DNA from 3 places in the Pseudarthrobacter sp. BIM B-2242 genome. Region 3 is predicted to be linked to each of the others. Evidence: riboswitches for the same ligand, from Rfam matches in the RefSeq annotation. Region 3 holds a riboswitch; each other region holds the start of a gene.
The links. Region 3 has a riboswitch for S-adenosylmethionine ahead of IDT60_RS12390 (aminotransferase class V-fold PLP-dependent enzyme). Riboswitches for the same ligand answer to the same signal wherever they lie in the genome.

Region 1: it holds a riboswitch for S-adenosylmethionine, as region 3 does, so the genes downstream of both, IDT60_RS06240 (homoserine O-acetyltransferase) here and IDT60_RS12390 (aminotransferase class V-fold PLP-dependent enzyme) in region 3, are expected to answer to the same signal.
Region 2: it holds a riboswitch for S-adenosylmethionine, as region 3 does, so the genes downstream of both, IDT60_RS18680 (DUF1737 domain-containing protein) here and IDT60_RS12390 (aminotransferase class V-fold PLP-dependent enzyme) in region 3, are expected to answer to the same signal.

The regions. Positions count from the first base shown of each region.
Region 1 is NZ_CP061721.1:1,359,272-1,369,365, forward strand. Features, by position in the region: gene IDT60_RS06230 (VOC family protein) at 11-649, opposite strand; gene IDT60_RS06235 (bifunctional o-acetylhomoserine/o-acetylserine sulfhydrylase) at 854-2,191, shown strand; SAM riboswitch class IV at 2,259-2,373, shown strand; gene IDT60_RS06240 (homoserine O-acetyltransferase) at 2,387-3,502, shown strand; gene IDT60_RS06245 (hypothetical protein) at 3,552-4,040, opposite strand; gene IDT60_RS06250 (winged helix DNA-binding domain-containing protein) at 4,089-5,297, opposite strand; gene IDT60_RS06255 (SGNH/GDSL hydrolase family protein) at 5,318-6,112, opposite strand; gene IDT60_RS06260 (alpha/beta hydrolase) at 6,262-6,912, shown strand; gene IDT60_RS06265 (RNA-binding S4 domain-containing protein) at 6,968-7,201, opposite strand; gene IDT60_RS06270 (DMT family transporter) at 7,235-8,197, shown strand; gene IDT60_RS06275 (glycine--tRNA ligase) at 8,357-9,742, shown strand; gene IDT60_RS06280 (GNAT family N-acetyltransferase) at 9,745-10,094, shown strand, end outside.
Region 2 is NZ_CP061721.1:4,036,099-4,046,192, reverse strand. Features, by position in the region: gene IDT60_RS18710 (glutamate--cysteine ligase) at 1-940, shown strand, start outside; gene IDT60_RS18705 (glycoside hydrolase family 26 protein) at 1,061-2,266, shown strand; gene IDT60_RS18700 (LysE/ArgO family amino acid transporter) at 2,302-2,925, opposite strand; gene IDT60_RS18695 (LysR family transcriptional regulator ArgP) at 2,995-3,891, shown strand; gene IDT60_RS18690 (O-succinylhomoserine sulfhydrylase) at 4,045-5,253, opposite strand; gene IDT60_RS18685 (rhodanese-like domain-containing protein) at 5,254-5,664, opposite strand; gene IDT60_RS18680 (DUF1737 domain-containing protein) at 5,661-5,936, opposite strand; SAM riboswitch class IV at 5,950-6,063, opposite strand; gene opgC (OpgC domain-containing protein) at 6,331-8,802, shown strand; gene IDT60_RS18670 (acetyl-CoA C-acyltransferase) at 8,842-10,080, opposite strand.
Region 3 is NZ_CP061721.1:2,686,953-2,697,046, forward strand. Features, by position in the region: gene IDT60_RS12345 (GDSL-type esterase/lipase family protein) at 1-568, shown strand, start outside; gene IDT60_RS12350 (DUF4097 family beta strand repeat-containing protein) at 727-1,569, shown strand; gene IDT60_RS12355 (PadR family transcriptional regulator) at 1,569-2,183, shown strand; gene IDT60_RS23560 (50S ribosomal protein bL37) at 2,295-2,369, shown strand; gene rsrA (mycothiol system anti-sigma-R factor) at 2,478-2,738, opposite strand; gene IDT60_RS12365 (sigma-70 family RNA polymerase sigma factor) at 2,735-3,592, opposite strand; gene IDT60_RS12370 (DoxX family protein) at 3,834-4,367, shown strand; gene aroA (3-phosphoshikimate 1-carboxyvinyltransferase) at 4,374-5,771, shown strand; gene rsgA (ribosome small subunit-dependent GTPase A) at 5,755-6,870, shown strand; gene hisN (histidinol-phosphatase) at 6,925-7,737, shown strand; SAM riboswitch class IV at 7,897-8,010, shown strand; gene IDT60_RS12390 (aminotransferase class V-fold PLP-dependent enzyme) at 8,046-9,467, shown strand; gene IDT60_RS12395 (class I SAM-dependent methyltransferase) at 9,582-10,094, shown strand, end outside.

The DNA of each region.
Region 1 (10,094 bases), 1.3 Mb from region 3:
GGTGGAACCGTCAGATGGTGACGGCCCCGGTGGCGGTTTCGAAGGTTACGGACAGGATGCCGGGGGTGCCCTTGGGAGCGACCCACTCAACAGCGACGTCCTCCAGCGGCTTCTCCACGGGTTCCCCGAGCCACTCCGTAACGCGCTCGGCAGAGCCGGCGATGGTCAGGCAGCTCATCTTGACGTTGCTTTCGTAAGCATTCGACGGATGGAGGGCGGGGTCGCCTTCCCACTTGAGCATGTACGGAACCTGCGGGTCCGCGATCAGGCCAAGGATGCCGATCTGCTTCCAGATCAGCTCGCGGCCGTCCGGAAACTTGCGGTTGCCGTTGACCGCCGCACGGCCCAGACGTTCCTCGAAGGGGGCGAGATCGTCCACTTCGACGCACCAGCCCATCCAGCCGCCGCCGGCTTCGGACCGTGCCCGGACAGCCTGCCCGAAGGGAGCCTTGTCCGAGGCCGGGTGGTTCAGGACCTCCACAACTTCCAGGTATTTGTGTCCGGCGAGGGGAATGATCATGTTCCGGGTTCCGAAACGGGGGTGCACTCCACCCTTCACGGCTTCAACGCCGAGGGCGGACGAAATACGTTCGGTGGTGGCAACGAGGCCATCTTGTTCACAGGCGTAAGAGACGTGATCCATGCGCATGCCATCATCTTGGCACTTTGTGATGAGCCTCTCAGCTAAGGGTAGCCTTACTGGGATTTTGTGTTGCGGCCGTTGAGGAAAATCCGGCACCGGGACACCGGAGACAGCCTTTTGACCACCTTCGTCACAATCATGTTCCCTGTCGGGAAGTCTTCCTATGCTGAACGCAACCGAGCAGTGCCACACCACGTCAAGGAGCATTGAATGTCGAACGGATGGTCTTTCGAAACCCGCCAGATCCACGCTGGCCAGGAGCCGGACAGCGCCACAGGTGCCCGTGCCCTCCCGATCTACCAGACGACGTCGTTCGTCTTCCCCAGCGCAGAAAGCGCCGCCAACCGCTTTGCCCTTGCCGAGCTTGCGCCGATCTATACCCGCATCGGCAACCCCACGCAGGACGCTGTGGAGCAGCGCATCGCCAGCCTGGAGGGTGGTCTCGCCGCGTTGCTGCTGAGTTCCGGGCAGGCCGCCGAAACGTTTGCCATCCTGAACATTGCCGAAGCAGGGGACCACGTGGTGGCCAGCCCGAGCCTGTACGGCGGCACGTACAACCTGCTGGCGCACACCCTGAAGAAGTTCGGCATCTCCGTGACGTTTGTGGCGGACCCCGACAACCTGGAGCAGTGGCGCGACGCCGTGCAGCCCAACACCAAGCTCTTCTTCGCCGAAGTGGTCTCCAACCCGCGCCAGGACGTGCTGGACATCGAAGGCGTGTCACAGGCCGCCCACGACGCCGGTGTGCCGCTGATCGTGGACAACACCCTCTCCACGCCCTACCTGATCCGCCCCCTCGAATGGGGCGCGGACATTGTTGTCCACTCGGCCACAAAGTACCTGGGCGGGCACGGCTCCGCAATCGCCGGCGTGATCGTGGACTCCGGCAAGTTCGACTTCGGCAAGGACCCCGCACGGTTCCCGGGCTTCAACACCCCCGATCCCACGTACAACGGACTCGTCTATGCCACGGATCTTGGCGCCGGTGGGGCGCTCGGCGCCAACCTGTCCTACATCCTGAAGGCGCGCGTCCAGCTGCTTCGCGACCTCGGTTCGGCAGTGTCCCCGTTCAACGCCTTCCTGATTGCCCAGGGGCTGGAGACGCTCAGCCTGCGCGTGGAACGGCACGTCGCCAACGCCGTCCACGTTGCGCGGTGGCTGGAGGCAAGGGACGACGTCGAATCGGTCGCCTACGCGGGCCTGCCGTCCAGCCCCTGGTACGAACGGGGCCGCAAGTACGGCCCCAAGGGCACCGGCGCGGTGGTGGGGTTCAACCTGGCCGGCGGGGCGGAGGCAGGCAAACGCTTTGTGGACGCCCTGGAGCTCCACTCGCACGTGGCCAATATCGGGGACGTCCGGTCCCTGGTCATCCACCCGGCATCCACCACGCACAGCCAGCTCTCGGCCGGGCAGCAGGCCATCGCGGGTGTGACGCCCGGGCTGGTCCGGCTGTCGGTGGGCATCGAACACATCGACGACATCATCGCCGACCTCGAAGCAGGCTTCCGGGCGGCCAAGGATGCCACCGGGGGCGGGCCCGGGGAGTAATCACCCGAAAGTCACAACCAGTCACACGCTTGGCCATAGGCCGGGGCTGTTTCGTACACTCATGGAAGGTCATGAGTGCCAGCGACAGCCCCGGCTTGCTGGCCGGCAACCCTCTTTCGTGGCGGGGTGCCCCGGGTGAGGACCTGGCCTGCCGGTCAATTGACGGCAGGCAAGCGCGTAGAAGAGGTCCTTTCCATGACGATCACCATCTCCCGAACAGCGGCTCCCGGAAACGGCGTAGTGCGCTATGCCACCGTTGGCGCCCTGCAGCTCGAGGCCGGCGGTTACCTTCCCGAGGTCACCCTGGCGTATGAAACATGGGGAACGCTGAACGCTGACGGCTCCAACGCTGTCCTGATTGAGCATGCCCTGACCGGCAGCACCCACGTGACGCGCGGCGACAGTGACGAGCCCGGTTGGTGGGAACAGCTCGCCGGACCGGGTGCACCAGTGGATACCGACCGGTTCTTTGTGGTCTCGATCAATATTCTGGGCGGCTGCTACGGGTCCACCGGGCCGTCGTCGGAGGCGCCGGACGGAAAACCCTGGGGCTCCCGGTTTCCGCTGGTGACGCTGCGCGATACAACGGCCGCTGAGGCGCGGCTGGCTGACCAGCTGGGCATCCATAGCTGGTTCGCCGTGCTGGGAGGTTCCATGGGCGGAGCCCGTGCCCTGGAGTGGGCAGTCAGTTATCCGGAACGGGTGCAGCGCTGCGCTGTTATTTCCGTGGGGGCCGCGAGCACGGCTGAACAGATCGCCTTCGCCCAGGCCCAGACACTGGCCATCCGCCAGGACATCAATTTCAACGACGGCGACTACTACGGCGGTCCGCTGCCCGAGGACGGACTGGCCCTGGCCCGGCGGATCGCCCACATCACCTACCGCTCCGCGGAGGAATTCGACGGCCGGTTCGGGCGCTCGGCGCAGCTCCCGGAATCGCCGCTTCGAGCCGCAGCGCTGGGGGAGCGCGGCCGCTACCAGGTGGAAAGCTACCTGGACCACCAGGGCAAGAAACTGGTCAGCCGGTTCGACGCCAACAGTTACATCGCCCTGACCGATGCCCTGATGAGCCACGACGTCACCCGCGGACGCGGCTCACTGGACGAGGCGCTCAGCCGCGCTACTGCCAGGTTCTTCGTCGCAGCTGTGGACAGCGACAGGTTGTACTTTCCGTCGCAGTCCCGCGAACTGGCCGATGCGCTGCCGGGTGACGTGGACGTCCACGTCATCGAGGCCCCCATCGGCCATGACGGCTTCCTGACCGAAATCGGCCAGCTGGGCAGTCAGCTGCGGAGCACGTTCCTGGTCTAGGTTCCGGCAGGATTCAGCGTCCTGGCCGGCATCAGCGTCGTGCCCCGGATCAGCCGTTCATGATGTCGGAGCGGCGCTTCATGTATTCCTCCATGGCCAGCTCGCCGTTGCTGTACTGCTGGTCCAGTTCAGCGAGCTTCCGGGCGCGGTAGCCCTGCGGGGCCGACGGCGGCGCAGGAGTTCCCGGGGCAGCGGGCGCCTTGGGTGCTTCTGCCCGCTGGTCGGGGAACTGCTGATCCATGGGCGGAACGGGTTTCATGGGAGGCAGCGGCTCGCTCGGCGGCAGGGGCTGCGGGCTCATGATCTGGCGGAAGCCGCCGCTCATGTAGTCCTGTTGGGTATAGCCGTCGCGGGGCTGCCGGTTTTGCTGTCCCGGGTTTTGGCCGTCCCCGCCGAGACCACCGCCGGGGAACTGGCCGGGGTAACCCCCGGAGAAGCCCTGGCCCTGGTTCCGTTTGTTGACAGACTTCCGGTACATCCGCATCGCCATCGGTATCACAAACGACAGGATGATGATCCAGAAAAACAAGCTGTTCACGGTGTAACGCCTCTCATATGTGTCCTTCCAGCTTAAACCCCGGCGGGCTTAAGTCCCCGGCTTCACCCGGACGGCCGGGATTCCAAGGAATGTTCCATATCGCTCCACGGCGAGTTGCACCGCGCGCTCCACGGCGTTGCTCCGGTCTGAGTCCGGACGCAAGCCCGGTTCCGGCGGATCGAACAGCCGGATGTCCAATTCACAGCGGCCCGGAAACAGGGTGTGCCGCCAGGAGCCGGCCATCCGCCCGTCCAGCAGCACAACGTGCATGGGTGCCCCGCCCAACGGGAACGCCGGGGCGGTACCGCCGAAATAGTGCCGTGTTGACGAATATCCCATCACGTACTCGTCATAGCACTGGATCAGGTCCATCCGCGGGGCTTCACCCGCAGCCCCGCCGTGGTGCGCGTGAACTTCAGTACCCGCCGCCACGTAGTGCACGACGCCGTCAATCACCGCTGTCTCCAAAACCGCCGGAGCCGAGTCGAGGACGCGCGCGAGGCCGTGACGGACATCGGTGGAGGTGAGGCCGGACCAGTTGGCGCAGTCCTTGACCGTGGCGGGACCCCGGCTCGCAAAGTACCGCCGGACAAGCTCGCCGAGGTCCTCGTCCCGGTCCAACGTCCCACCGGGTCCGGCCGGTACGCGCTCGTCGAAATGGGCATACGTCTGTTTCAAGGCGCCACCGGGACTGCGCACGGGCGTTCCGCTGGTCAATACTCCGCTGATCTCGGCGTGCATGATCAGGTAAGCCAGGCCCAGGCCGGTTGCCGAAAACCCGGCACGCTGCAGCTTCTCCGCCAGCTGCTCACGGGTGAGGTGCCGTCCGCCTTGCACGGCGTCGGCCAGCACCCGTCCGCTCCGTTCCGCGGCAGCAGCGTCGATCCCTGTCCGCCGGTATGTGCCGGCATTGATCTGATGGAGCCGGGGTGCTGACAACGCAGTCAGCCAGCGAAGATCATCCCGGTGCACAAAATGCCAGGTTGGCCGCAGAATGTGGGTGCGGAGGATCCGGCCGTCTGACACCGCCTGCTCCACATCCGCTGCGGAGGCGGTCCCGGCCGCCCCGGCAACTCCGTGCCCGCGGGTGCGTTGCGCCAGGCTCCACCGGGCGTAGGGAAACTCCTGCGCCTGGACAGCCAGGAGGTGGCGGACGACATCGTGCGGGAACTGAGCCCGGGACCCTCGCAGCAACTGCGCATGCAGCCGGCGACGCACAGCCTCATCCTGTTGCATGGCCGGTGGCGCATCTGTCACGGGGGATCCTTCGCCTGCGGCTAGCGGCGGGCTCCGGTGGTGCCCAGGGGACCTTCACCGGAACCCAAGGGGACGCCCGGACCAAACACGGGGCCCGGCGTCGGACGTTTTGCCGTGATGCCGTCTCCTGAGGACCGGTTGCGCAGCCGCCGCACCACCCACGGGACAAAGTGGGTGCGGGCCCACACCAAATCGCCGGAGCGGGCCTCCCGCCATGTGCGCTGCGGCAGGGACTTGGGCAGCAGAGGCTCCAGCGTGTGGTTCACATTAAGCGAATCGAGCACCATGGCAGCAATGGTGTGGTGGCCCAGCGGCGAAAAATGCAGGCGGTCCGCATCCCACATCTGCGGATCATTCAGCTGTTTGAGCGACCACATGTCGGCGATGATGGCGTCGTGCCGGGCCGCGACCGTGCGGAGGTTCTCGTTGTAGATGGCCACCTTGCTGCGGATCCGGCCCAGGACAGAGGAACCCGTGTCCGGGCCGTTGAACAGCACTACCGTGGCGCCGCCCATCGCCAGGATCTGGACGACGGAATCAAGCTTCTCGGCGAGGGCATCCGGGTCACCGCCCGGCCGGATGAGGTCGTTGCCGCCGGCCGAAAGTGTCACGAGGTCCGGCTTGAGCGCCAGGCACGGGGCGAGCTGCTGGTCCACGATCTGCTGCAGGAGCCGCCCGCGGACGGCCAGGTTGGCGTAGGCAAAATCTTCCTGGCCACGGCCCAGCTCCTCGGCTACGCGGTCGGCCCAGCCACGGTAACCGCCCGGGCTCGACGGTTCAGGGTCCCCGATGCCCTCCGTAAACGAATCTCCCATGGCTACATAGCGGCTCCACGGGTGGGATTCCGTGGCCGTGTCCGGGGTATACAGGGCTTTCGAGTCAGTCACGGTCCTATCCTGCCTCTTCGTTCGTAAGCTACGCCAACGTAGGTAGTTACCGGTGGGTAACTGTAAGAATGGAAACCATGACTGACGCCCAAGTATTTCCAGCCCCTGTTGTTTTGTGGTCCCGGCCCGAGGACCAGCGCTCCGGACGGCCGCTGCTGGTGCTGCTCCACGGCTATGGCGCCAACGAACAGGACCTCCTGAGCCTGGCGGATATGCTGCCCCAGGAATTTGTTGTTGCCTCGCTCAGGGCGCCGCTGCCCACCGGACCTGGCTTTATGTGGTTCCCGCTGACCGCGTCGGTCGACTACTCCCTCGACGCCGTGAAGGAAGCGGCCAGCTATGTGCAGGACTGGATCGACTCCGTCAAACCCAACCACCCGTCGGTGACGCTGCTCGGCTTCTCCATGGGCATGGCCATGGCCACCACGCTGCTCCGGTACCGGCCCGCGGACTACGCTGCCGTCGTCGGGCTGTCCGGTTTTGTGATCAACGCCGACGGCGATCCTGCCTTCCGGGACAGCGAACTGGACGGATCCGTGCCGCTGTTCTGGGGCCGCGACCAGCAGGACCCCGTGATCACACCGGACAAGATCGACTACACCATGGGCTGGGTGCGCAAGCACGTCCACCTGACGAAGGTGCTTTACACGGGCATGTGGCACGGGATCAACCAGCAGGAGATCGGTCATGTATCCGAGTTCCTGACCCATGAGGTCCTGAACAAGTAACTACAGAACGCACGACGGCGGCCCCCGGCATGGTGCCGGGGGCCGGGCTGTTGCATCAGGCTTCCGGGGCCACGACTTTCACGGTCTGCCCGTTCACCGTGACGGTATCCCCGTTGTGCAGCTGCCGGCCGCGCCGTTCGTCGATCTCGCCGTTGACCTTGACCAGTCCGTTCTTGATGAGCTCGGCGGCTTCCACACCGTCTTCCACCAGGCTGGCGAGCTTCAGGAGCTGGCCAAGGCGGATCATGCTGTCGCGGATGGGGATCTCTTCAATGTCCTGGTTGCTCATATAAGCAATGATGCCCGACGTAAGGTGGATTCAATGACGCACACCCCACGGCTGCCACTGCTTGCCGGCCTTCCGCTGGCAGTCGGCGCGGGGCTGGCCATTCCCGTCCAGGGGCGTATCAACGGGGCCCTCGGCGTGCGGCTGAACGACGGCATCGCCGCAGCCGTTGTCAGCTTCAGTACGGGCCTGATCCTGATCGCCGTTATCGCCGTGCTGCTGCCCACGGGCCGGGCCGGGCTCACGCGGATTATCCCCGCCCTCCGGGACCGCCGCTTTCCCCGGTACTACGCCCTTGCCGGCGGCGTGGGCGCCTTCTTCGTTTTTGCCCAGTCCACCACCGTGGGCCTGCTCGGCGTGGCCCTGTTCACTGTTGCCACGGTCACCGGCCAGACCCTGAGCGGCCTTTTCGTTGACCGGCTCGGGATTGGCCCGGGCGGCAAGCGGGGCATCACGGGAGTCCGCGTCATCGGCAGTGTGCTGACCATCATTGCCGTGGCCTGGGCCGTGTCCCCGCGCTTTGGCAACGCCGCCGACGTCGGCCTGCTGCTGCCACTGATGTTGCCGCTGGCAGCGGGTTTCCTGATGAGTTTCCAACAGGCCATGAACGGGACCGCAACCCTCCACTACGGCACGCCGATCGCGGCGACCCTGGTCAACTTCGTCGCCGGCGGCCTCCTCCTCTGGCTTGTCTGGGGCATCAAGGTTGCTGTCGCGGGTACGGGCAATCCGCTGCCGGGGGAGTGGTGGTACTACCTCGGCGGGCCCATGGGGTGTATCTTCATCGGCCTGGCTGCCGTGCTGGTCCGTGCCCTGGGCGTCCTGGTCACGGGCCTGGGCATGATTGCCGGCCAACTGGTGGGCTCCCTGATCCTCGATGTTGTGCTCCCCGCGCCCGGCTCGGTGGTGGCCCTGCCCACCGTCCTGGGGACCATCCTGACCCTGGCCGCGATCGTGGTGGCCACCTTGCCGTGGCCACGGGGAGCCTTCCGGAGGTAGCGGCCGGTAGGCTAGGACACGCAGCCTCTGCACCCTGATTGCTGCACCCTGTTTTCTTCGTCCGCCCTGCCCGCACCCAGCGGGACCGCACCCGTGTGCGCCGGGGCCAAGCTAACCGCGGACCGCACCCAGCGGCCCTGTAGAAATTGGAGTTCCACCATGGCACCAAAGTCCGTCCTCGACCAGGTCATTTCCCTCTCCAAACGGAGGGGCTTCGTGTTCCAGGCCGGTGAGATCTACGGCGGCTCGCGGTCAGCCTGGGACTACGGGCCCCTCGGTGCCGAGCTGAAGGAAAACATCAAGCGCCAGTGGTGGCAGTCCATGGTCCGCGGCCGCGAAGACGTGGTCGGCCTGGACTCATCCGTCATCCTGCCCCGCCAGGTATGGGAAGCCTCCGGCCACGTTGAGGTCTTCTCCGATCCGCTGGTGGAGTGCCTCTCCTGCCACAAACGCTACCGCGCCGACCACCTCGAGGAAGAGTACGAGGAGAAGAAGGGCCGGCCGGCCGAGAACGGCCTGAAGGACATCGCCTGCGCCAACTGCGGCACCCGTGGCGAATGGACCGAACCGCAGGAATTCTCCGGCCTCCTCAAGACCTTCCTCGGCCCGGTGGCCAACGAGGAAGGCATGCACTACCTGCGCCCGGAAACGGCCCAGGGCATCTTCGTGAACTTCAGCAACGTGCTCACCACGTCCCGGAAGAAGCCGCCGTTCGGCATCGGTCAGATCGGCAAATCCTTCCGCAACGAGATCACCCCGGGCAACTTCATCTTCCGCACCCGCGAGTTCGAGCAGATGGAAATGGAATTCTTCGTCGAGCCCGGCACGGACGAAGAATGGCACAAGTACTGGATGAAGGAGCGCATGTCCTGGTACACGGGCCTGGGCATCCGCGAGGAAAACCTGCGCTTCTTCGAACACCCGCTGGAGAAGCTCAGCCACTACTCCAAGGGCACCACGGACATCGAATACCGCTTCGGTTTCCAGGGCTCGGAATGGGGCGAGCTTGAGGGCATCGCCAACCGCACCGACTTCGACCTCTCCACGCACTCCAAGGCATCCGGCCAGGACCTGAGCTACTTCAACCAGGCCACCAACGAGCGTTACACCCCGTACGTGATCGAACCGGCCGCCGGCCTGACCCGGTCCTTCATGGCCTTCCTGGTGGACGCCTACACCGAGGACGAGGCACCCAACGCCAAGGGCGGCGTCGACGTCCGTACGGTCCTGCGCCTTGACCCGCGCCTGGCACCGGTCAAGGCAGCCGTCCTGCCGCTGAGCCGCAACGAGGACCTTTCGCCCAAGGCCAAGGCCCTGGGCACGCAGCTGCGCAAGAACTGGAACATCGATTTTGACGACGCCGGCGCGATCGGCCGCCGCTACCGCCGCCAGGATGAGATCGGAACCCCGTTCTGCATCACCGTGGACTTCGACACCCTCGAGGACCAGGCCGTGACCATCCGTGAGCGGGACACCATGAGCCAGGAACGCGTCTCCCTGGACAAGGTGGAAGGCTACCTGGCCGCCCGCCTGATCGGCGCCTGAGCATGGCCATCGAATACCGGGAGTGGCGCGAGGGCGATGACCTGACGCTGCTCGAAATCTGGGGCGGTCCGGAGACCGAACAGGCCCGGCAGTTCCGTGGTGCCCTGACGGTCTCCTCGGCCGGCACGGACGGCAGCCCGTGGCGCCGGACCATTGTGGCCGAAGACGTCATTGACGGCGTGGGGATTCCCGTTGCTGCCGGCGTGGTCTACGAGGCGTCCCTGCATCCCGACCGGCTCTGGGCGTACATCGAGGTGGCGCGCGATCACCGGCGCGCCGGCATCGGTGCCACGCTCCTGACCATGCTGCGCCGCGAGGCCGGGCAGGCGCCGTCGGGCGTTACCCGGCTGCG
Region 2 (10,094 bases), 1.3 Mb from region 3:
GGCCCGGAAGTACGGCGCCCGGGTGGCCGCACTGGCCACCTCCCCGTTTGGTTTGGCGAGCCACACCACCCCGGACCCCCGGTACGCCCGCATGCTGGAGAGGTTTGGCCTGACCGCGCAGGAGCAGCTGACCTGCGGCTTCCACGTCCACACCTACATCGAGTCCGAAGACGAGGGCGTTGCCGTCCTGGACAGGATCAGGGACAAGCTGGCCGTCCTCACCGCCCTGAGCGCCAACTCGCCGTTCTGGATGGGGCTGTCCACGGGGTTCGAGAGTTACCGCACCCAGGCCTGGAACCGGTGGCCCACCTCGGGGCCGTCCGCCATTTTCGGCACGTACTCCCAGTACCGGCGGGTGGTGAGGCGCCTGCTGGACAGCGGCGTGATGCTGGACGAAGGCATGATCTACTTCGACGCCCGGCTGTCCCGGAACCACCCCACCGTTGAGGTCCGCGTGGCCGACGTCTGCCTCCGGGCCGAGGACGCGGCCCTGATCGCCGTCCTGGTGCGGGCTTTGGTGGAGTCGGCCAGCCGGGAATGGCGGGAGGGGGTGGAACCCGCGCCGGTGCCCACCGTGCTGCTGCGGATGGCGGCCTGGCAGGCGAGCAGCAGCGGCATGGGCGGCGAACTGCTGGACTTTGGCACCTTCCGGCCTGCCCCCGCGGCGGACGTGGTCCGGTCCCTCGTGGACTACCTGGCGCCCGTCCTTGCCGAGCAGGGCGAGCTGTCGCTGGCCCGCCAAGGCGTGGAGGACATTATTTCGCGGGGCACCGGCTCCGCCGAGCAGCGCCGGGTCCGGGACGCCGCCTTGGAATCAGCGCCCGACGACGGCGGGCTGGGTGCCGTCGTTGCCCACGCCGTGGGTATCACGATGCGGGAAACCTCCGGCCTTCCGGACGTTGATGAGGCACCGGATTTGCTGCGGGTACGCCAGGTCTGACCTGTCCGTTCGAATCGTCGCTGCCCATTCCCAATGGATCCGCCTGCTGGCTACTATTGGCCAACGGCGCGTCACTGTGCGCACGGAACACCATTTGCGCACGGAATGACAAGGGGGACCATGGAACATCTGACGCGCCGCGGCGCCATGCTGGGATTTGGGCTGGCGGCTGTCCACGCCGGGTTCAGCGCGGCAAGCGCCTCCGCAGCCCCAATTCCTGCCGTCAGCCTCACGCCGGCGTCGGGTCCGGCCGGCACCAGGGTTGCCTTGGCAGGATCAGGATTCCCCAAGTCCGCCGCCGGAACCGTCACCGGCGGCGCAGCGACCGTCACCTTCCAGACCACAAAATCCGGGGCCTTCAGTGCACAGGCCACCATCGCGGCAACAGCCCAAGGCCAGGCCGGCCTGAGCGTCGCTGTTGGCAGGACTGCGGTGACCACTTCCTTCGTTGTCCTCGCCGGCGCCCCTGCTGCCGGCACACCGCTGCTCCGCTTCGGCGTCGCCACTCCCGGTGGAGCGGCGGCGGGGGCGGAGCTTGACGCCGTCGCGGACCTGGTTGGTGAAAGCCCTGGCATTGTCCTGTCCTACAAAGATTTCCGCCAACCTCCTCCCGTGGCGGAACTGGACTCGGTGGTGAGCCGGGGTGCGACGCCGCTGGTCACGTGGGAGCCCTGGATCGCAGGGAGCGGGGTGTCCCAGCCTGCCTACTCGTTGGCCCGGATCGCTGCCGGCGACTTCGACCCCTACATCAGCCAGTGGGGAACCGCCCTTGCTGCCTGGGGCAGGCCGCTCATGATCCGGTTCGCCCACGAAATGAACGGCGACTGGTATCCGTGGTGCGAGGCCGTGAACGGAAACCAGCCCGGCGATTACGTCAGGGCTTGGCGGCATGTCCACGGCCTGGTCACAGCGGGCGGCGCCGCCAACGTCAACTGGGTATGGGCACCCAACGGCGGCGGATCCGTGGACCCCGCGCTGCTTTACCCCGGGAATGCCTTCGTGGATACGGTGGGCCTGGACGCCTACAACTGGGGGACCACGCAGGCCTGGAGTTCCTGGCAAATGCCGTCTTCCCTGTTCGGACCGCACCTGGCACAGCTCCGCACCATCGCACCGGGCAAGCCGATCATTATTACGGAGACGGCTAGCGCTGAGGCCGGCGGGAACAAGCCGGACTGGAACACGGCCCTGGTTTCATACTTGCGCTCGCAGCCGGATGTCACCGGGTTTGTCTGGTTCAACTTCACCAAGGAGACGGACTGGCGGATTGACAGCAGCCCCGCCTCAGCCTCGGCTCTCGCCGCGGCGCTGGCCGCCCGGCGGTAGCCGCGCAGCCAGCCGCCCGCAGCCAGCCGAGCCGCTCAGGCGCCTACCGCCAGCCGGATCCCCAGCGTGAGCATTACCACCGCGACGAAGCCGTCGAGGACGCGCCACGAGGAAGGCTTCGCAAAGAAGGGCCGCAGGATTCGGGCCCCGAATCCCAGGGCGCTGAACCAGGCAAGGCTGGCGGCGATTGCGCCCGCGCCGAACCACCAGCGCAGGTCCTGCGCCTGCTGGTTGGCCACCGATCCCAGCAGCAGGACCGTGTCCAAATAAACGTGGGGGTTGAGCCAGGTCAGGGCCAGCACCGTGCTCAGGGCAGTGCCAAGGCCGACGGCGGTCTGCCGTCCTGATGCCGTGAGGGTGCCCGGACGCACTGCCCGGCGTGCGGCCATGACGCCGTACGCCACCAGGAACGCGGCTCCGGCGAACCGGACCACATCCACGATGACCGGGTTGGCCTGCAGCAATGCCCCTACCCCGGCGATGCCCGCGGCGATGAGGACCGCATCGGAAACGCCGCAGACGATGACGACGGCGGCCACATGCTCGCCGCGGATACCCTGCCGCAACACAAAGGCGTTCTGGCTGCCGATGGCAACAATGAGGGCGAGCCCTGTGCCGAAGCCGAGCGCGGCCGGTGCCAGCAGTCCTGCGAAGTCCATGTCCTCCAATTTAGGGCGGGGCATAGAATTAGACCAGCTAAATATTCTTACTTCTATTAAGGAATGCTAATGAAGTCCTTTCAGCTGGAGCAGCTTCGGACGTTCGCCGCGGTGGTGGAAGAAGGCACCCTGGAAGCGGCCGCCCGCAGCCTGTACGTCACGCCGTCGGCCGTCTCGCAGCGGCTGAAGGCGATGGAGGATGCAGCCGGCCAGATCCTCCTGCAGCGCACCAGCCCGGTCCGCCCCACCACCGCCGGCGAGGCCGTGCTGCGGTTTGCCCGGCAGGTGCGGCAGCTGGAATGGGATGCCCGGCAGGAGCTCGACGGCACCGTGGCCACACCCGGCTCGCCCATCCCGCTGGTGGTCAACGCCGACTCCTTATCCACCTGGTTCCTGCAGGCGCTGGCCAGCCTTCCCCCCGACCTCGGCACCTGCTTTGAACTCCACCGGGAAGACGAACAGCATTCAGCACGGCTGTTGCGCACCGGAGCGGTGATGGCTGCCGTCACCGCAACGCCGGAGCCCGTCCAGGGTTGCAGCGTCCAGCCGCTGGGCGCCCTGCGCTACCGGGCGGTGGCGAGCCCGGGCTATGTGCGGCGCTGGTGGCCGGGCGGCCCCGGGCTGGCAGCCGGCAGCCGGGCGCCGGTGGTGGACTTCGACCGCAAGGACGATCTGCAGACCGGTTTCTTCCGTAGCCTGACGGGCGCGGACCTGGCAGCGCCGCGGCACTATGTGCCGTCGTCGGGCGAGTTCGCGCAGGCCATCCGGCTGGGTCTGGGGTGGGGGCTGCTGCCGGAGCAGCAGTGCATGGCCGACGTCGGGAAGGGGGGCCTCGTGGAGCTTGCGCCCGGGAAACCGGTTGATGTTGCGCTCTACTGGCAACGCTGGAAGATCGACTCTCCGGTGCTCAACCAGCTGACCGGCGCCGTGCGTGAGACGGCATCCACGCAGCTCCGCCAACCCTGAGCCTCCGGTCAGCAGCACCACACGCCCGCCATAGGCGGGCCGGGAGCGGCGGCGTTCCGGAAAGGCTTTGGCTCGATCAAAGTCACGGCTGAGATGGGTGGCCGTGCGGCTCGAAATCCGGCGCGACGGTGAGCCACCCGGCGCGGCCCGCCCCTAGACCTGCTTCAGCGCCTGTTCGAGGTCGCCGATGAGGTCGTCCACATCCTCCAGGCCCACGGACAGGCGCACCACACCGTCGCTGAGCCCGATGGCCGCACGGCCTTCGGGGCCCATGGCGCGGTGGGTGGTAGTGGCCGGATGGGTGATGAGCGACTTGGCGTCGCCCAGGTTGTTGGAGATGTCGATGATCCGCAGGGCGTCCAGCAGCGCGAAGGCGGCATCCTTGCCCGAGCGGCCGCCCGTCGCGGCAAGTTCGAGGGTGAGCACTGTGCCGCCGGCCTTCATCTGCCTGGCCGCGAGCTCGTACTGGGGATGTGATTTCAGCAGCGGGTACTTGACCCAGCTGACGGCCGGCTGCTGTTCGAGCCACTCGGCCAGCCGCAGCGCGGAGGCGGAGGAGTGGTTCACGCGGAGCGACATGGTTTCCAGGCCCTTGGTGAGCACCCAGGCATTGAACGCGGAGAGGGCCGGGCCGGTGTGACGCATGAGCTGCTTGACCGGGCCGTCGATGAATTCCTTGGTTCCCAGGATGGCGCCGCCCAGGACCCTGCCCTGGCCGTCGATGTGCTTCGTGCCGGAGTACACAATCACGTCCGCGCCGAACGGCCCGCAGCGCTGCAGCAGGGGAGTGGCAAAGACATTGTCGACGACGACGGTGGCCCCGGCGGCGTGCGCCAGCTCGCTGACCGCGGCGATGTCCACAATCTCCTGCATGGGGTTGGACGGCGATTCGAAGAACACGGCAGTAGTGGGTTCCGACAGGGCTTCGCGCCACTGGTCCAGGTCGGGCCCGTCCACAAACACGGCCTCCACACCCCAGCGCGGCAGGATCTCGTTCAGGATCACAAAGCAGGAGCCGAACAGGGAACGCGCAGCAACCACGCGGTCCCCGGCAGCCAGCAGGGCACCCAGGGCGGTGAATACCGCTGACATGCCCGACGCCGTCGCGAAGCACGCTTCGGTGCCTTCAAGCAGGCGGAGGCGCTCCTGGAAGGTGGCCACTGACGGGTTGCCGTACCGGGAGTAGACAAACCGTTCGTCTTCGCCGGTGAAGGCGCGCTCGGCCGCGGCCGCGGACTCGTAGACAAAGCCGGAGTTCAGGAAGACCGGCTCGGTGGTTTCCTGGAAGTTGGTGCGGTCCAGGCCGCCGCGGACTGCCTGCGTGTCGGCGCTCCAGCCGGCGGCCTCTTCGTTGAAGGTCATCTAGCGGCTTCCCAGGTTGGTGGGCAGGCCGCTGTTCTTCCAGCCGTTGACGGTGCGCTCGCCGTAACGGTCCGGCACACCTTCAAAACCCTCCAGGACGTTGTAGGACGTGAACCCTGCCTGCGTCGCTGCAATGGCGGCGGCGACGGAGCGCTGGCCCGAGCGGCAGATGAACAGCAGTTCCGTTGCGCTGTCCTCGGGGGCCTGCTGCGTGAGGTCGGTGATGAAGTCGGCGTTGGGGATGCCGCCGGCGAACGTCCATGGAATGAACAGGGGATCGTTGTCCGTGGCCTTTGTGTCCGGAATGCCGATGTGCGCCCATTCGCCTTCGGTGCGGACGTCCACCAAAATGGCGCCCTGCTCCAGCTTGGCCCACGCTTCGTGCGGGGTGAGGTCTCCGGCGTAGCTCATGCGTGGCCCTCGCCGTCGAACTCGAGGTCCTCGCTGGCGGACAGGTCATCCACGGCGGTGGCGACGGCGGCATCCGCGCTGGCGATGGCCGACGGGAGGATAAGTGCCTGCGCGACGATCACCTGGCCGCCGTTGGACGTCGCGGCCGGGCTGCCGTGCAGGACATACCCTTCGGCCAGGGCCGTGGAAATCCGTTCACAGAAGGACCTGTCATCCGGCCCGGTCACAAGCCGGTACGACAGTTTTTCTTCAGGGGCAGGTGCGTCAGACACGACGGATCTCCTTCTCTCACGCTTGCAGCTCGAATGTCGATATGCCGAGTATTCACCTGAGGCACCCCGCCGCGAAAGGGAGGGTTGCCGACCGGCCAGTCAGGGCTTGGCGCCGGTTCTCATTACTCCCCAAAAACGTAACATCCGGGGCACCCGGCTGCACCGCCGCCGTCGTCATGTTCCGTAACCAATCCGGGGCCTCCAGCCCCGGCCAGGGGGCCGGACAATCGAGGCATCGGGAACACGGCGTGAACCTTGTGGCAGGAGCGTGGCACGCCGAACTTGGCAGCGGTGCGGTGACGATCAGCAGGCACACCTGCGAAGACCGATAGAGTTTCTGCGGCGGCACCGGCCGTCAGCACAAAAGCCGTCCTGGGGGAGGGTCCACACCGCTATGCCAACACTCTTCGCAAACAGGGGCGTGCCGCCGTCGGCCGTGCCCGGCGTACGGAGCACTTTGCCGGCCGCCCTTGTTGCAGCCGTGCTCCTCCTGATCAGCCTGTTCTCCGCGGGCCCGGTCCACGCGGCCCGGCCTGAGCCGGAGGAGGGCAAACCCCTGCTCGGAGCTGTCCTTGAATGGGGCGAGGACTCGGCGGCGGGATTTGCCGAGCGGCTGGGGGCTTCGCCCGCGCTGCTTGACCACGAGATCTCGCTGCCCGTGCGGTCCGGGGAGGAACAGAACGTCCGGGACTTCTTTGGCCAGGCTGCAGGGCAGGGCGCCCATGCCATGCTCACCGTGCGCCCCTCCATGGCGCTGGGCCAGGTGGATGCCGCAGCCGCAGGGGCCTTCGCGGCCAAGGCTAAGGAGCTGGCCTCTGCTTTCCGGGGCACGCTGCTGATCCGGTTCGCCCCCGATATGAACTCAAGCTGGGTGGAGTGGGGTCAGCAGCCGGCCGCCTACAAGGAAGCGTTCCGCACCATTGCTGCGGAGTTCAAAACCGCGGACGACGCCGGCACCGTGATGGTGTGGCAGCCGTACCTTGGGCGGGACTACCCGTTTGAACGCCACCGGGACGCCCCCGCCGCCGGGTCCGAGGGATACGCCCTGCTGGACACCAACGGGGACGGAAGCTGGAACGGTGCAGACGCAGCATACGCGCCCTACTACCCCGGCGATGACGCGGTGGAGTGGGTGGGGCTGACGGCCTATCACGATGACACCGGCGGCAAGGCCGCCGTCAATACCCTCCCCGCCGGCGGTGAGCTCACCGCGATGGTGACGCAGGCAGGGAGCGAAAATTTCTACGCCACATACGCCGCCGGCCGGGACAAACCTATGCTCCTGCAGACGGCCGCCTTTTACAGCCCTGTTGCAGGCGGTGCTGCGGAAGCGGACATCAAGGGGGCCTGGTGGGACCAGACCCTCGCGGCCGCCACAGCGGACGAATTCGACCGGATCGCCGCCGTCGTCTGGGACGAACGGACCAGCACCCGTGATACCGGGGTGGTCAGCATCGACTGGCGAATTACCGGCAACGCCGGCATCGCGCAGGCTGCCGGCGACAGTCTGGCCGCGTCCGGCCTGACCACCGGCCCGGTCACTGTTGTGAGCGGAGGGCAGCAGGCTACGCAGGCCAATTCCCTGGCCGGGCCTGCTGCCTGGAGTGTCGGGGCGGCCATGGTGATCCTCCTGATTGCCTTGTGGCAGTTGCCACGGCGCGTAGGCGTGATTTCCGGCTGGGGCTACGGGGACCCGTCCAAGCGGGATTCCCGGGTGGACCTCCTCCGGGGCCTGGCCATTGTTTTTGTGGTGGTCAACCACCTGGGCATGACATCGCTTTTCCAGCTGCTGACCCAGGAGACGGTGGGGTTCGTTTCCGGCGCAGAGCTGTTTGTGCTGTTCTCCGGTTTGGTGGTGGGGATGGTGTACGGGCCGAGGGTGAAGGACGATTTCGGCAAGGTGGTGGATCTGACGTCCCGCCGGGCCGGAAAGCTGTACGTCACCGCCCTCGCGGTCCTCATCGGTGTCTTCCTGCTCTCGCTGCTGCCTTTCTTCCAGACCGACGCGCTGACCACCTACGTTGACCAGGGCACGGGCGGCGCGGGGCACAACGCCGCCGGCCGGACCTATGACCTGTATGCAGGAATGGAAACTCTCCTGCAGTTCCCGGTGCCCGCCCAGGTCCTGCCCGCCATCGTCCTCCTGCAGTTCGGTCCCTGGCAGTTCAACGTGATGGGCCTCTATGTGGTGCTGCTGCTGGCCAGCCCCCTGATCCTTGCCGCGCTCAACCGCGGCAAGGCCCTGTGGGTTCTGGGCGGCACGCTGGGGATCTACGCCGCGGGTGCTGCCACCCGGGTCAGGCTGCTGCCCTCCCAGTTCGAGGACTCCTTCCCGCTCCTTGTCTGGCAGGTCCTGTTTGTGGTCGGCCTGGTGGCGGGCTACCACCGGCGCCGCATCGTCGCCTGGCTGTCGGCGCATCATTGGGTCGTGGTGGCGTCCACGGTGCTGGCGTTTGTTTTCGCCTTCCTGTCCTGGTGCAACCCCTACCTGGCCAACGGGTTCGACCTGCGCCTGGCCGTCATTCCGGACACCGCCTACCGGGCCATGTACGACGCCTTTTTTGCCCGCACCTACCTGGACCCCGGCCGGCTCCTCAACGTCCTGGTCCTGGTGGTGGCCGCCTACGCATTCCTGACCGCGTACTGGAAGCCGGTGGAACGGGCCCTGGGCTGGTTCCTGATTCCGCTGGGGCAGGCCACGCTGTACGTCTTCATCATGCACGTTGTGCTCATCGCCGTGATCGCCAACATCCCGGCACTGCGGCAGGGCGACATCCTGGTCAATACGGCCGCCTATGCGGTCATCCTGGGGCTTCTCTGGGTGATGGTGAAGAAGCGGGTCCTGTTCGGCATCATCCCCACCTGAGCCGCTGTCCGCTGACCCCCTAAGCCCGCTGACCGGGCGTCAGGCCTTAAGGATCAGGGCCTCGCCCTGGCCGCCGCCGCCGCACAGGGCCACAACACCGGTGCCGCCGCCGCGGCGTTTCAGGGCGAGGGCCTGATGCAGCACGAGGCGGGCCCCGGAGGCGCCCACCGGATGTCCCAGGGCAATGGCCCCGCCGTCGGCGTTGATTCTTTCGGCGTCGATCCCCAGGTCCTTCGCAGACTGCACCACCACCGAGGCGAAGGCCTCATTGATCTCGATGAGGTCCAGATCTGCCACGGTCAGGCCCTCGAGTTTCAGGGCGCGCCCGATGGCCCGGGAAGGTTGGGAGTGCAGGGAGCCGTCTGGTCCGGCAGTCTGGCCGTGGCTGCCGATCTCAGCGATCCAGCTGAGCCCGGCCGCTTCCGCCGCTGCCTTGCTGGCCACCACCACGGCGGCTGCACCGTCGGACAGCGGCGAGGAGGACCCGGCGGTGATGGTGGCGGTGTCCGCTGTGGAGAAGGCGGGTTTCAGCGCCGCGAGGGTCTCGGGCGTCGTGCCCGGCCTGATCCCTTCGTCTGTATCAATCACGACGGCGGCGCCGCGGCGCTGCGGGACCTCCACCGGAGCGATCTCCTCGGCCAGGTACCCGGCCGTCCGGGCGGCTTCGGCCCGTTGATGGGAACGGGCAGCGACGTCGTCCTGGGCCTGGCGGCCGATGCCAAGGCGTGCATTGACGGCGTCCGTAGCGGAACCCATCAGCTCGCCGGTGCGGGGGTCCTGCAGGCCGTCAAAGTTCAGCGCATCCAGCAGCGGCGCATCGCCGATGGCAACGCCGCTCCGGAGCCGGGGCAGCAGGTGCGGAGCGTTGGTCATGGATTCCTGGCCCGCTGCGACAATGAAGTCGGCCTCGCCGGCGCGGATCATCCGGGCGGCATCGATCACGGCGGTCAGCCCGGACAGGCACAGTTTGTTGATGGTCACGGCGGGCACGTCCCACCCGATTCCGGCGGCGAGGCTGGCCTGCCGTGCGGGTCCCTGGCCGGCGCCGGCCTGGATGACCTGGCCCACGATCACGGCCTGGACCTGCTCCGGCGCCACGCCCGTCCGGTCCAGCGCATGGCGGATGGCGTGGGCGCCAAGTTCGGTGGACGTCAGCCCGGCCAGGCCGCCGCGGAACCGGCCGAAGGGAGTGCGGGCACCGCCCAGGATGACCGGGGTGCGGTCGGCGGTGCCGCCGGCTGCTGCTGGGGACGGATCAACCTTGGCGTCGTTGCCCATGGTGGTGCCTTTCG
Region 3 (10,094 bases):
TGGAGATGAACTGCTGGCCGGGCTGGGCGATCCCAGGGCACTCGGCTGGCTTGGCCGCGTCCTGGCCCGCACTCCGCAGGACGGCCTGGCCATGGAAAGTTATGCGCTTCCCTGTCCCCAGGAAGGAACCGAGGGACTCGCTGCCCGCTGGCTGGAAGAAGCAGGGCGCCGGTTCGGCGCCAACCACGAGAACCGCCTGGTGATCGGGCTGTCCGGCCGGGACATCGAATTCGGCCTCTCGACAGCCCGGAGCCGCCTGAACCTGGCCAACATCCTGGATACCGCCTCACAGAACCGGATCGAAGTCTTCGTGGTGGGGCCGCCTCCTACCCTTGACCCGGCCCAGAACAGGCGGCTCGCCGAGTTGAATACCGCCTTTGCCGACGTCACCACCCGGCGCAAGCACCTCTACGTGGACACGTTCTCCCCGCTCCTGAACCACGAACAGTGGAGGCAGGACCTCGCCGCGAACAGCGGCACTCCCGGTCAGGCCGGGTACGGGCTGATGGCCTGGCTGGTCCTGCACCGCGGCTGGTTCCAATGGTTGAAACTGGACGCCCCCGAGTAACGCGCTCCCCCTCGACGCTCTCTCACTTAATGCGGGTTTTTCCCAAACCCTCTCTCACTGCCCAACCGCTTTCCGGTTCGCGATATATCTTGACCGGTGCCGGGTCCCGTTGTATCTTGAAGTAGTCAGTCACGATATATCGCGGTCTTGGAGGATTCATGGCAGAGAACAGCTGGACCGTCACCGGTCCGCAAGTCATCGACGTCGACGGCGTCAGGTCACTGAAACTCGGCATGGTCCGCGGCAGGTTCGACGTTGTCACGCACGCGGACCCTGTGACCCGCGTGGAAATCAGCGAGGTTCATGGTGACCCTGTGGCCGTGTCCTTGACGGAGGGCAGGCTGGAGGTCCGCCATCAGCTCCACGGCCCGCAGGGCTGGTTCAAAAACCTGATGGGCACCGTCAACCACAACAGCAATAATTCTGCGGTCATCAGCATCGCGGTGCCGGCCGGCGTGGACGTGGAGGCGGGCACCGTCAGCGGTGACGGCCTGGTTTCCGGGATCAGCGGACACACCCGGCTCAACACGGTTTCCGGTTCCGTCATGGCCGACGGGACGGCCGGCGAGCTTCACGTCAACACCGTCAGCGGCGAGGTCATCGCCAGGAACCACGACGGCGTCCTGACCGCCAAGAGCGTCTCCGGTGAAGTTACGGCTTCCGGCCGGTTCAGCAACATCCGTGCCAACACCGTCAGCGGCGATATGAGCTTCGACCTGCTCAGCTTCACAAACGATTTCGGCGCCAACTCCGTCTCAGGCGACGTCACCATCAGGCTGCCGCACGACGTCGGCGTGGACATCGTGGCAAAATCTGCCAGCGGAGTGGTGGTGATCGACGACCACCAGTACTCCCAGCCCGGCGGCAAAGTGGAAACCATCGCCGGCCCCGACGGCAAGCTGATGCTGGTCCGCACCAACTCAGTTTCCGGCAAAACGTCCATCTTCCACGGCCTGCCGGCCCACAACGAGCGGGCCCAAGAACCGGAAGCAGGGGACTGATGCCCCCGGTATTCGCCCATGGCGCGCTGCGGCTGTACCTCCTGGCTCTGCTGGAATCCGGGCCGAAGCATGGCTACGAACTTATCAAGGCGCTCAGTGAGCGGTTTGGCGGCACGTACTCCCCCAGCGCCGGTACCATCTATCCCCGGCTGGGGAAGCTGGAAGAGGAAGGACTGGTGGCCACAGAGACGGAGGGCCGCCGCACCAACTACCGCATCACTGAAGCCGGGCTCGCGGAACTGAACAAGCGGCGGGACGAACTCGCCGGCGTCGAGAATGACATTTCCGCATCGGTCCGGCGGCTGGCGGACAACCTGCGTGCGGACATCCGCACCAACATGCGCGGACTGCGCGCGGATCTCGCCGCCACGGCCGAGGCGGCCCGCTCCACGGCCCGCGCCGCCGACTTCAGGAAGGCCGGAACCAAGCAGCCATCCGAAGGGGTTCGCGAACTCAAGGAAGCCGAAATGCTGCTCCAGGCGTTCCGGGACGATTTGCGTGTGGAACTTCGCCTCCAGGCCAGCCGGCAGCCGCTCAGTCCTGTCACCTTGGAAACCGTCAGGACGGTCCTTGACCAGGCGCGTATCTCCATCCGTAACTCCCTGCCGGGCTGAGCCGCAGGTCGGCGTTGTTTACGGGAGGCGTTTCGCGTTTCGCTGCGTGTCCCATGGTGTGGGAGACTTGAGGGCAGCTCTTTTGAGTACCAACATTTAAGGAGGCCAGCTATGAGCAAGCGTGCACGTAAACGTCGTGACCGTAAGCGTGGCGGCGCGAACCACGGGAAGCGCCCCAACACCTAAGCCAATGCTTGGAGTAACGGTTTAAGCGAAGGACCCCGGCAGCCACCTGGCTGCCGGGGTCCTTCGTCTATGCCTGCAGTGCCAAAGCCTGCTGCAGGATGCCTGCGCTCAGGCGTCCACGGGCCGGATAGCGTGGATCCGGTCCAGAATGGCGTTTTTCAGGTTATCCGGCGCGGCCTCTGTGCAGGAGCGCTTGACCACTTTGCGGATGACGCACTCCAAGTCGTATTGCTCGGTGCATTCCGGGCAGTCATCGAGGTGGTGCTTGATTTCCGCAATGTCCTCGCGGGTCAGGGCTCCGTCGAGATACTCGTAGATGCGTTGCATCCGGGTGTCATCGCAGTCGCCCAATCCTTGGCAGTCGCTCATTTCCTGTTCTCCTGTTTTTTGTCCGCGGCCGTGTCCTGTGAATCGACGGCGCCTTTGAATCCTCGTTCGGCGGCGTAATCCGCCAGCAGGTCCCGCAACATTTTCCGGCCGCGGTGGAGCCGGGACATCACGGTGCCGATGGGCGTGTTCATGATGTCTGAAATTTCCTTGTACGCGAAGCCCTCTACGTCGGCAAAGTACACCGCCAGGCGGAACTCCTCGGGGATGGCCTGAAGTGCGCGCTTGACGTCGGAGTCGGGCAGATGGTCCAGCGCCTCAGCTTCGGCCGAGCGCAGGCCACGGGACGTGTGCGATTCCGCCCTCGCCAGTTGCCAGTCCTCGATGGTGTCCGAGTTGGACTGCAACGGCTCCCGCTGCCGTTTCCGGTAGAGATTGATGTACGTGTTGGTCAGGATCCGGTAGAGCCAGGCTTTGAGGTTGGTGCCGGGCTTGTACTGATGGAACGCCGAGAATGCCTTGGTGTACGCCTCCTGCACCAGGTCCTCCGCGTCAGCCGGGTTCCGCGCCATACGCATGGCGGCGGAGTAAAGCTGGTCCACGTACTGCATGGCGTCCCGTTCAAAGCGGATGCGCCGTTCTTCGGCCGACTCAGTGGCGATATCAACGGCCTGCTCGGTTGAACCGGATTCTGCCGCCGGAGACCCGGGCGCTGGTTCGTCAGGTACGGGCACCGGGGCGTCGGGCTGCACGTCACTGGGTTTGGCGCCGCGTCGCGAGGCCTCATACATGGCCTCAAGGGCCGGATCCACGGTACTCATTGCGCCCAAGTCTACTGTGACGGCTTTGGCACGCGGCGTTCCATACTCCGGAGGATCGGTTTCCAGAGCCTGCATTACCAAGGGCCCGGTTCTTTCCTGCCCGTCCTTCAACAACCTCAAGCGCGACTCCACTCTCATCAAGACCAACACGAATCAGGTCAGCACGTGCCAGGCAAAATCCAACAAGCTACGGCTACGGCCGTCCCGGGGACCTGAAATCGATAACCCTGAGCGGCAGGCAAATATTCCCCAAAAGTGCAAGACTAGAACGGACTCCGCCGCACCCGACGCGGTTCGTCCACCCAGGAGGAAATTCATGTCCTTTGTCCGCACCCTCGCCCGGCCCATGCTGGCTTCCAGTTTCGTCATCGCAGGATTGGATAAGCTCAAGAACGCAGACGACACCGCCACGCAGCTCTCACCGCTGCTGCAGAAGGCCGCTGCATCGCTGCCGTTCCAGGCGGACGAGAAAATGCTGGCGCGGGTGATCGGCGGCACGCAGGTGGGTGCCGGCCTTCTGTTCGGCCTGGGCAAGTTCAGCCGCCTCTCCGCCACCCTGCTGACTGTCATTTCGCTGCTGAACACTTTTGTGGAATGGCGCAGCGCGGACATCAGCACCAAGGAAGGCCGCGAAGCGCGCCGCAACCAGCTCCTCAAGAACGTTTCGCTGAGCGGCGGCGCCCTGCTTGCGTCCGTGGACACCGCCGGTAAGCCGGGCCTCGCCTGGCGCGCCGAGCACATCGCTGCCGACGCGCGGAAAACTGCTGCGGTGGCCCGGAAGACCACCGGCAAGAAGATTCACGAGGCAGACAAGGCCGTACGCCGCGCCGTGCACGCAACGGGGGCGTAAGGACGAATGACCGGTTCCACCCTGCCCGCAGCTGATCCGCAACCTTCCACTGAAACAGTTCCGAACTGGCCTGCCCCGTTTGCTGGCCGTCCGATCAACGCCACTGTCACGGTGCCTGGTTCGAAGTCGCTGACCAACAGGTTCCTGGTGCTGGCCGCGCTGGCCGACGGACCTTCGCGGCTGCGGGCGCCGCTGCATTCCCGCGACTCCGCCCTGATGATCGAAGCGCTCCGCAACTTGGGCGCCACCATTACCGAGGTGCCGGGTGACGGGGCGTTCGGGCCGGACCTTGAGGTGACGCCCCTGAGCCAGGCGGCGCCGTCGTCACGGACGCACATTGACTGCGGCCTGGCTGGAACAGTGATGCGTTTCGTGCCGCCGCTTGCGGCGCTGCGGAAGGGTGCCGGCGTTTTCGACGGCGACCCGCACGCGCGCAAGCGTCCCATGGGCCCCATCATTGAGGCGCTTCAGGGGCTCGGCGTGCACGTGACAGCGGGCGACGGCGGCACCCCCTCCGCACTGCCGTTCACCGTTGAGGGCACAGGGGAAGTCCGGGGCGGCCACCTGGTGATTGACGCCAGCGCATCATCACAGTTCGTTTCTGCCCTCCTTCTGGTGGGTGCGCGGTTCACCGAAGGGCTGCACCTGGAGCACGCGGGTGACACGGTGCCCAGCCTGGACCACATCAACATGACGGTGGCGGTCCTGCGCGGCGCGGGTGTGTCGGTGGACGATTCCGTCCCCAACCACTGGATGGTGTCCCCCGGACCCATCCGTGCCTTTGACCAGCGGATAGAACAGGACCTCTCCAACGCGGGTCCGTTCCTGGCCGCGGCTTTGGCCACACGGGGTACTGTGAGGATCCCGAACTGGCCCACAGGAACTACCCAGGTCGGGGATCTCTGGCGCAGCATCCTGGCGGACATGGGCGCGACCGTCAGCCTGACTGACGGCGTACTGACAGTGACAGGCGGCCCTGAGATCAAGGGCGCTGATTTTCACGAGACCAGCGAGCTCGCGCCCACGCTGGCGGCCCTTTGTGCCTTGGCCAGCGGACCATCCCGGCTGACCGGCATCGCCCATCTGCGCGGCCACGAGACGGACCGGCTGGCAGCCCTGGTCACCGAAATCAACCGGCTCGGCGGCGACGCCGAGGAAACCAGCGATGGACTGGTGATCCGCCCGGCCACGCTGCGTGCCGGCGTCGTACACACGTACGCGGACCACCGGATGGCCACAGCCGGAGCCATCCTGGGCCTGGCCGTGCCGGGCATCGAAGTGCAGGACATCGCCACCACCGCCAAGACCATGCCGGAGTTCCCGCAGATGTGGGCCGACATGCTGGCGCAGGGCAACGCGTCCGGTGACGGAGCGGAAGGTTTCAGCGGTGGCCCGCAGCACTGATTCCTGGGACGAATCCGACGTCCGGATCCGGCCCAGCAAAAAGGGTTCAAGGCCCCGCACCAAAGACCGCCCCAGCCACGACGACGCCGTCACGGGCCGCATCATTACCGTGGACCGGGGCCGTTACACCGCCGTCGTGGGCGAGGACTCGGGCGATGAGCGGATCATCATCGCAGCGCGGGCCCGGGAACTGCGCCGGTCCCCCGTGGTGGCCGGCGACTTCGTGTCCCTGGTGGGGGACGTCTCCGGCGAGCCCGACACCCTGGCCCGGCTGGTCCGGATCCAGGACCGCCGCACGTTGCTGCGGCGCAGCGCCGATGACACGGATCCGATCGAGCGTGCGGTGGTGGCCAACGCCGATCAGCTGGTTGTGGTGGTGGCCGCCGCGAACCCGGAGCCGCGCACCGGGTTTATCGACCGCGCCCTGGTGGCCGCGTACGACGCCGGCATTGAGCCGCTGCTGCTCGTCACCAAAGCGGACGTCAAGGATCCCGCCGAACTGTTGTCCAACTATGAGCACCTGGACTTCCCGGTAATCATCAGCCGCACGTCGGACTCCGCGGCCTCGGGCATCGATGCCCGCTCCGATGACGGCCTCTCGGCCCGCCTGAACAGTGATGCAGTTTCGCAGCTCCGCGCGTACCTCGAGGGCAAGGTGTCGGTCATGCTGGGCCATTCCGGCGTGGGCAAGTCCACCATGGTCAACGCACTTACCGGCGCCGAACGGGCGACCGGTGGCGTGAACGCGGTGACCGGCCGCGGCCGCCACACATCGTCGTCGGCCCTTGCCCTGAAACTGACGGGCGCGCCTGCGGGCAGCTGGATCATCGACACCCCAGGCATCCGTTCGTTCGGCTTGGCGCACGTGGACCCGGACCGGATCCTGCGGTCCTTCCCGGACCTGGAACCGGGCACGGATGCCTGCGAGCGGGGCTGCAAACACAACGCCGCCGCCGTCAACTGCGGGCTGGACTCGTGGGTGGCCGAGGGGAAGGCCGGTCCCACCGGACCGGCCCGTCTTACGTCCCTGCGGCGGCTGCTGGGCTCGGACCCGCGGCTGGAAGGCCAGGAAACCAAGGAACTGGGCAGCATCAGCTAGCGCCAGGAAGCTGACCTCCCCAACCACGCCGCCGTTAGACGGTAGTTTGGAACCATGATCCAATCCGCTTCGAGCTACAACGATGACCTCCGCCTGGCCCATGTGCTGGCTGATTCCGTGGATGACCAGACCATGAGCCGCTTCAAGGCGCTGGACCTGCACATCGAAACCAAGCCGGACCTGACGCCAGTCACTGATGCGGACAAGTCGGCCGAGGAGGCCATTCGCGGCCAGCTGTCCCGTTCCCGTCCCCGGGACGCCGTGCTCGGTGAGGAATTCGGCAGCTCCGGACACGGATCACGCCGGTGGATCATTGATCCGATCGACGGCACCAAGAACTTTGTCCGGGGCGTCCCCGTGTGGGCTACCCTGATCGCCCTCGTGGACGAGGGTGAACCCGTCGTCGGGGTGGTCAGTGCACCCGCGCTGGGCAAACGCTGGTGGGCCGCAAAGGGTGCGGGCGCGTATATGGGCCGGTCCCTCGCCGCTGCAACCCGACTTCGTGTCTCGAACGTGTCCAACCTTGCCGACGCCTCGCTGTCCTACTCGAGCCTGGGCGGCTGGAAGGAACGCGGCAACCTTGACGAATTCCTGGGCCTGACCGAGGACGTCTGGCGCACCCGTGCGTATGGCGATTTCTGGTCCTACTGCATGGTGGCGGAGGGCTCGGTGGATATCGCCTGCGAGCCGGAGCTGAACCTGTACGACATGGCGGCCTTGGTGCCCATTGTGGTGGAGGCCGGCGGCCGCTTCACCTCGCTGGAGGGGCAGGACGGCCCGTTCGGCGGCAACGCGCTTGCCACGAACTCGATCCTGCACTCCGAGGTCCTCAAACGGCTTAACCCGAGCCTGGACGATCTGTTGTAGGCAAGGAATTGCGAATTATCGACGGCGGGTACCTCCTTTTGGGGGTGCCCGCCGCTTGCATCTTCGGCTAATCCGCCAATTCCGGAATGCGCGTAACAAAGTACTTAACATTGGGCTGGGCTTTTCGACGGCGGCGGCGATGTCCTACGCTCTTTAACAGGTCACGAGTGCCAGCGCTAAACCCCGGTTTGCTGGCCGGCAACCCTCCATTCGCGGCGGGGTGCCCCGGGTGACGACCAGGCCGGTCCGGAACGGACCCGGCAAGCGCGGATTCCCGGTATCGGGAGTCCTTTTCAAGTGAGGTCTCCGTGACAACTGCCACCGTCTCCCCCGCCATCCAGAACACCACCAGCGCAGCCATTTCCAGCGAGCTGGCCGCCATTGCGGGACGCCCCCTTTCCGCCGTCACCGGCGCCGAAATCCAGGCCCCGCTGATCCAGGGCGGCCACGTCCGCTACGCCAACCTGGACTACGGTGCATCTGCCCCCGCCCTTTCGGTGGTCTCGGCCTACCTCAACGAGATCCTGCCGTTCTACGCCAGCGTTCACCGCGGGGCCGGCTACGCATCGCAGATCAGCACGTCGGTGTATGAAAACGCCCGCAACATCGTCCGGGATTTTGTGGGCGGCCGCTCCGACGATTCTGTCATCTTCACCCGGAACACCACAGATTCGCTGAACCTGCTCGCCGGGTGCCTGCCGCACACGGAGGGACGCCCCGCCGGCGACGTCCTCTACCTCGATATCGAGCACCACGCCAACCTCCTGCCGTGGCAGGGAGTACCGCACCGCAGCGTTGTAGCGGCACCCACCATCGCGGGGACCGTCGAGGCGCTCCGTACCGAACTGCAGCAGGGCCAGGTCAGCCTGCTCGCTGTCACGGGCGCCTCCAACGTCACCGGCGAAATCCTGCCCGTCCGCACCCTCGCCGCCCTGGCGCACGAGTACGGTGCGCGCATCGTGGTGGATGCGGCGCAGCTCGCACCGCACCGGCGCATCAATATCAGTGCCGACGACGTGGACTACCTCGCCTTCTCCGGCCACAAGCTCTACGCGCCGTTCGGTGCGGGCGTCCTGGTGGGCCGCACCGACTGGCTCGACGCCGGCACCCCGCACCTGGCAGGCGGCGGCGCCGTCCGTGAGGCAAGGCTCGACGGCGTCAGCTGGGCCACCGGCCCGGCCCGCCACGAGGGCGGCTCCCCCAACGTCCTGGGTGCGGCCACGCTGGCCCGCGCCACGCAGGTCATCGCGTCGCTGGACCAGGACCGCTGGCACGCCCATGAGGCGGGCATCCGGTCCTACCTGGTGGACGGGCTGCAAAAGATCGACGGTGTGACGGTCCACCAGATCTTCTCGGACACCGACCCCGGCACCGGCACCATCGGCGTGGTGAACTTCTCGGTGGCCGGTTACGACGCCGGACTGGTTGCCGCGTATCTGTCGGCCGAGCACGGCGTGGGCCTGCGGGACGGCCGCTTCTGCGCGCACCCGCTGCTGAAGCGCCTCGGCCTGCCGTCCGGTTCGCTGCGCGCCAGCTTCGGTGTGGGCTCCCGGCTGGAGGATGCCCAGCGGCTCCTCGCCGGCCTGGAACAGCTCCGCCGCACGGGCCTGGGCTGGGACTATGTGGTGGATTCGGGCCGCTGGGTTCCGGCCAACGACACCCGTGTATACCCCCACTGGGCTCCCAACACGCCCGGCACCGCCGGCGCGGCCCCTTGCCTGGACGACTGAGCGTTTGCGGACTGAGTTGTTCCCGGGGTGAGTGCTCCGGCCCCTGACTGGTGCTGCCCCGCCATGCGGTAAATTCGAAGGAAACCCATGGTGATCAGTTGAAGGAGGCCTCACGTGGCACGGGGTGGCCCCAGGCTTGACCACGGACGCCGCCTGGAGCTCGCACAGAGCTTCCAGGACGGCGGCGAACACTACCAGCGCGTCCGTCCCGGCTACCCTGCCGATTCAGCGGACTGGCTGGTCCCGTCAGGCGCGCGTGATGCCGTTGATGTGGGAGCAGGAACCGGCAAGTTCGCCGCCCTCCTGCTGGAGCGGGGCCTGAGCGTTGCAGCCGTGGATCCCTCCGCCGATATGCTCGAACAGCTCCGCGCGCATTATCCGGAGATCGCGGCAACTCCGGGAACCGCAGAGGCGACCGGCCTGCCTGACTCAGCGTTCGACGTCGTCAGCGTTGCCCAGGCCTGGCACTGGTGCGATCCGCTGCCAGCCAGCACGGAACTTGCACGTATCCTCAGGCCGGGCGGAACCTTGGGACTGATCTGGAACCAGCTGGATACGTCAGTGCCGTGGGTGCACAGGTTGTCGCGCATCATGCATGCAGGAGACGTCTACAAGCCGGGCTTCCGG